Regions from separate parts of the Streptomyces sp. NPDC026062 genome, predicted to be linked through region 2. Evidence: riboswitches for the same ligand, from Rfam matches in the RefSeq annotation. Region 2 holds a riboswitch; the other holds the start of a gene.
The links. Region 2 has a riboswitch for S-adenosylmethionine ahead of thrC (threonine synthase). Riboswitches for the same ligand answer to the same signal wherever they lie in the genome.
Positions count from the first base shown of each region.

Region 1: it holds a riboswitch for S-adenosylmethionine, as region 2 does, so the genes downstream of both, ACZ4LX_RS05015 (putative leader peptide) here and thrC (threonine synthase) in region 2, are expected to answer to the same signal.

Region 1 covers NZ_JBVHOQ010000004.1:77,149-80,022, forward strand. Annotated here, with positions in the region: gene ACZ4LX_RS05005 (SWF or SNF family helicase) at 1-49, shown strand, start outside; gene ACZ4LX_RS05010 (N-acetylmuramoyl-L-alanine amidase) at 482-1,072, shown strand; SAM riboswitch class IV at 1,325-1,469, shown strand; gene ACZ4LX_RS05015 (putative leader peptide) at 1,522-1,572, shown strand; gene ACZ4LX_RS05020 (glutathione S-transferase family protein) at 1,761-2,633, shown strand; gene ACZ4LX_RS05025 (helix-turn-helix domain-containing protein) at 2,644-2,874, opposite strand, start outside.
Region 2 covers NZ_JBVHOQ010000018.1:124,296-127,169, reverse strand. Annotated here, with positions in the region: gene ACZ4LX_RS18620 (MoaD/ThiS family protein) at 1-79, opposite strand, end outside; gene thrC (threonine synthase) at 120-1,430, opposite strand; SAM riboswitch class I at 1,448-1,574, opposite strand; gene ACZ4LX_RS18610 (glucosyl-3-phosphoglycerate synthase) at 1,727-2,686, shown strand; gene ACZ4LX_RS18605 (alpha,alpha-trehalose-phosphate synthase (UDP-forming)) at 2,740-2,874, shown strand, end outside.

The DNA of each region.
Region 1 (2,874 bases), on a different contig from region 2:
GGATCCGGCGGCGGCCTGGGCGGATGCGACGGCGTCTTCGGACGGCTGACAACGGCTCGCCGGCGGCGGGCAGGGTACGCCTTCGACCCGGCCGGACGGCTCCGGCATGGAGACGTCCGTGACGCCTCCGGAGCTGCCGCACCCACCGACCGGCCGAGGACCGGAGCTCCCGGGCCGCGGGGCCCCACCGCCCGGCGGCCCGGCCCCGGCCCGACTACGGGGCGGCCCACGTCACCGCAACTCCCCCTGGTTCGGACCGGTTTCGGACCGCTGCCGTCTTCCGCCACCCGCGCGGCGCCCGTACGGTGGGGCGCGCACGCCGCTCGGCCGCACATCGGACAGCACGTTCCGGTCATCGGACAACAGGGAGTCACGGGATGCCGGTGAATCGGGTACCGGCATTCCACGCGTTGCCGAACGGCCGCGCGAGGCCCGTTCCGGAGCGTCACGCCGCTGCCCTCCCCCACACTCAGGAGTACGCATGGACCGCAGAAGGATCCTTCAGGGCGCCGCCGCGACAGCGGCGGGGGCACTGCTTCCCGCCTCCGTCCGCGCCACCGCGGCAACTGCCGGCGAGACGGACTATCCGGCGGCCCACTGGGTACCGGCCTCGGCGTCCAACTACACGGTATCGACGCGGCCTTCGGCCTATCCGGTGCAGTACGTGATCATCCATGTCACCCAGGAGACGTTCTCGGACACCGTGGCGATCTTCCAGAATCCGGCGAAGCAGGTGTCCGCGCACTATCTGGTGCGTTCCGGGGACGGGTACATCGACCAGTGCGTGCGGGAGAAGGACATCGCCTGGCATGCGGGGAACTGGGACTACAACACCCGTAGCATCGGCATCGAGCACGAGGGCTATGTGGACCAGCCCTCCTACTTCACCAACGCCATGTACGAGAAGTCCGCACTGCTGACGGCCTCGGTGTGCGACCGCTACGGCATCCCCAAGGACCGGGCGCACATCCTCGGCCACGTTCAGGTCCCGGGTACGGACCACACGGACCCGGGTCCCCACTGGGACTGGGTCCGCTACATCCGTCTGGTCAACCTGCTGAGCGCCGGCTGAACCACGCACGGTCGGCCGGACTCCACGCCCCGGGTGTACGCCGGGGGCGTGGACCGGCCGAATGGCCGCACCAGTGCTTCCAAGTCGCCCCGGGCGGGCGGCGGATCAGGAGCGGCCGAGCGGCAGCCGGGGCGGGCCGGCCGGAAAACGGGTGCCGTACCGGATCGGAAGGCAACGCCGGTGACCACCAGGCGAGACGGCCGGTCCCGCCTTCTTGACGGCACCACCGGGCGCACCGAGACTGACGTGGACGGTCACGATTGTCAGCGCTGCCCGTGCGGGGTCTCCCGCTCGTGCGGTGATCGGCCCCGGCCCGCTGGCAGGCAACCCTTCCACCGCGATGGGGTGCCCCGGGTGACGACCGGGTCCTGTCGCACCGACAGGGCAAGCGCGGTCTCGCGTCTCGCGAGCCCCGATGGCAGGACCGGTGGGAATTGCCCAGGAACGGCTTGACGAGGCGCTTGCACATCGATCTGTTGCGTGTCTCCAGCGCTTACTAGTCCACACGCAGGACCTGTCCCGGTCCGATCCGCCGGATTCCCTTTTTTCCGGTGTGATCGCTTCGGGACCCTTCGGGTCCTCCAGGTCCGGACCGGTACGCAAGCGCAGTCGTTCCGCATCCGGCCGCCGGCGCCCACGAGGTGACGGTGGCTTCGTCGTTCCCCCAGGGATCCCCACAGGGAGAGTCATGCCCGAGACAGCATCACGCGGTTCCATCACAGGCAAGTCACCGAATTGCGGCCCCGTTTCGTCCGCCGCCGCATCCCGCGCCGCAGGCCTTCGCCCCTCGTCGGGGGTCCGGTCCCCCCGCTTCCACAGCCGGATCGGCGTCGGGCTCGCCGGCGGGTTCTATCCCGCACCACACCGCTACGAACTGTTCCTGTCGGCGAGTTGTCCGCGCTCGCTGCGCATCTCCATCACACTCGATCTCCTCGGGCTGCGGGACTCGGTCACCACCACGCTCCTGACCCACCCGGCCGGGACGCCCGAGGCCTTCGCCTCGCTGCTCGGTGCGTACGAGGCCACGGTGCTCCACTACGACGGACCGCTGACGGCACCCGCGCTGCGCGACCGCTGGAGCGGCCGCATCGTCAGCAACCACACGCCCGGCATTCTGCGCGATCTCGCGGGTCTGCTGTCCGGGCACGACGAGTCACGCCCCTCCGCGCTCCACCCGCCGGCACTCGCCCGGGACGTCGAAGCCTTGCGTGAACTGCTGGACCGGAAGGTCACGCCGTCCGCCGCGCCCTCGGAGCGCTCGGCGGCACTCGGTCTGATGGAACAGAGTCTCTCCTTGCGGCCCTATGCGTTGGGCGCGGAGCTGACGGCCGCCGACGTGGACCTCTGGGTGGCGCTCGTCCGTCCGGGCCCGGCCGGTTGCCTGTCCGCGTATCCCCGGCTCCAGGAGTTCGTCCGACGCCTCGAAGGCCATCCCGCCTTCCCCCGCGCGGACGACATCGTGCTCGACGACGGCTCCGCGCTCCCGTGCGCGGACGATGCCGTGCCCGACGACCGCTCCGCGTTCTCGTGCGCGGACGATGCCGTGTCCGACGCGGCGTGAGCCCAGGCGTTCAGTCCGAGGCGCGAGCGGTTCCCCGGTCCACACCCTCCGCGGGCTCCCCCGCCGGGGGATAGCGGACGAAGAGGATGCCCTGCACGTCGCCGTCGGGCGCGCCGTAGACGTGGGGCGCGTCGGCCCGCCAGTGCGCGCAGGAACCGGGACCCGCGGTACTGGTGTCGTCCGGCGGGCCGACGACGGCGGTCCCGGCCAGCACCATCAGGCTCTCCCGGGTGCCCGGGAC
Region 2 (2,874 bases):
TCGTGCCCTCGGCCGGGACCTCGGCCTGGCCGCCCGTGTAGGTGCGGAGGATGGTGGGGATACGGACCTTGACGCTCATGGTGTGCCCTTCCTGAAGTCTCGGGGTGGTCGGAAGCTTCTCAGCCGGTGGCGAGCCCGGCGGCGCGGAAGGCGTCCAGACTCGGGCGGATCGTGGCGCTCGCCTGCGAGGTGGCGGCCACCGCGTCCAGTGTCTTGAGGCCGTCCCCGGTGTTCAGGACGACAGTGGTGAGCGACGGGTCCAGCAGACCGGCCTCGATCAGCTTCTTCGTCACTCCGACCGTCACCCCGCCCGCCGTCTCGGCGAAGATGCCCTCGGTGCGGGCCAGCAGCTTGATCGCGTCGACGACCTGCTCGTCGTCGACGTCCTCGACGGCGCCGCCGGTGCGGCGGGCGATGTCCAGGACGTACGGGCCGTCGGCCGGGTTGCCGATCGCCAGGGACTTGGCGATCGTGTTCGGCTTCTGCGGGCGGACGACGTCATGACCGGCCTTGAAGGCGGCGGAGACCGGGGAGCAGCCCTCGGCCTGGGCGCCGAAGATCTTGTACGGCTTGTCCTCGACCAGGCCGAGCTTGATCAGCTCCTGGAGACCCTTGTCGATCTTGGTGAGCTGGGAGCCGGACGCGATCGGGATGACGATCTGGTCGGGGAGCCGCCAGCCGAGCTGCTCGCAGATCTCGTAGGCGAGCGTCTTGGAGCCCTCGCCGTAGTACGGGCGCAGGTTGACGTTGACGAAGCCCCAGCCCTCGCCGAGCGGGTCGCCGATGAGCTCGGAGCAGAAGCGGTTGACGTCGTCGTAGTTGCCCTCGATGCCGACCAGCTCACCGCCGTACACCGCGGCCATGACGACCTTGCCCTGCTCCAGGTCGTGCGGGATGAACACGCAGCTGCGCAGTCCGGCGCGGGCGGCGGCGGCGCCCACGGCGCCGGCGAGGTTGCCGGTGGAGGAGCAGGACAGAGTGGTGAATCCGAAGGCGCGGGCGGCCTCGACGGCGATCGCGACGACGCGGTCCTTGAAGGAGTGCGTCGGGTTGCCGGAGTCGTCCTTGACGTACAGACCGCCGGTGACGCCCAGCTCGCGGGCGAGGTTGTCGGCCTTGACCAGCTTGGTGAAGCCGGGGTTGATGTTGGGCTTGTCCGCGACATCGGACGGGACCGGCAGCAGCGGCGCGTAGCGCCAGATGTTGTTCGGGCCGGCCTCGATGCGCTTCCTCAGCTCGTCCGGGGAGCCGCTCGGCAGGTCGTACGCCACTTCGAGCGGCCCGAAACAGGACGCGCAGGCGAAAATGGGACCGAGTGCGAATCGCTCTCCGCATTCGCGGCAGGAAAGCGCGGCGGCGGGACCGAGGTCCACGGATGATTCGGCGTTTGCTGCGGCAGATGTGGCGGGTGCGGCAGTCTCAACAGCCATGATGGCGAGGCCCTTTCTCCTCATCTTCCTCGCGACGCATTTCGTCACGAGACGGAATTGGCACCTTCCCCACCTGACCTCGCGGTCGGCGGGAGGGTTGCCGGGACTTCAACGGGCCGTTCCCTCTGTCCCTCTGGATGAGCGCTGTGGCACTGGATCATGGATCCAGGCGTTTATCGGCGGATGACCCCGGCATGCGACGGCCATCTGCGTTGTTCAAGACTGTAACCGAAGCACCGGACTGTTGAGATAGCCGTCCGTACCGCGAGATGGATCACATACAGGGAGTATCGACCGTGCTGGAAGAGGTCGAACGCTGGCTGACCAGGCGTTCCTGGTCAGCCGCCGACCGTCCGCTGGACCTTCTGCTGGACGCGAGAAACGGCTTCGGGAGCAGCGTGCAGGGGCCGCGCGTGAGTGTGGTGCTGCCCGCGCTGAACGAGGCGGAGACGGTCGGCGACATCGTCACGACGATCCGGCGCGAGCTCATGGAGAAGGTCCGGCTGGTGGACGAGCTCGTGGTGATCGACTCCGGCTCGACGGACGCCACCGCCGAGGTCGCCCGCCGGGCGGGCGCCCGGGTCGTCCACCGCGACGCGATCCTCCCCCGCATCCCCGCCACCCCGGGTAAGGGCGAGGTGCTGTGGCGGTCACTCCTGGTGACCAGCGGCGACATCGTCTGCTTCGTCGACGCGGACCTGAAGGACTTCTCGGCCGACTTCGTCTCCGGCATCGTCGGCCCGCTGCTGACCGATCCGGATGTGCAGTTCGTCAAGGCGATGTACGACCGTCCGCTCGGCGGCACGGCCGGGCAGGGCGGCCGGGTGACCGAGCTGGTGGCCCGGCCGCTGCTCAATCTGCACTGGCCGCAGCTGGCCGGCTTCGTCCAGCCGCTGGGCGGCGAGTACGCGGTACGCCGTTCGCTCCTGGAGCGGCTGCCCTTCCCGGTCGGTTACGGAGTGGAGCTGGGCCTGCTCGTCGACTCCCTGCACACGGTCGGCCTGGACGCGCTCGCGCAGGTGGACGTCGGGGTCAGGATCCACCGCCACCAGGACGGCCAGGCGCTCGGACGGATGGCCGCCGCCATCTACCGCACCGCCCAGCTGCGGCTCTCCAGGGGACATCTGGTCCGCCCCTCGCTGACGCAGTTCGAGCGCGGCGAGCACGGGTTCGTCCCGCGTACGTACCCGGTGGACACGGAGGAGCGGCCGCCGATGCTGGAGATCGAGGAGTACCTTTCACGCCGTGCGGCGTGACCCCGGCCGACTTCGCACGTTTGGGCGCTTCGTGATCGGGCTAGATTCCGCCCATGGTCTCCGAGCACGCCCCTCAGCCCGCTGCCCAGGTCCTCGTCGCGTCGAACCGCGGGCCGGTCTCGTACACGCTGCGTGAGGACGGCACCCTCGACTCGCGGCGCGGCGGGGGCGGGCTCGTCTCCGGGCTG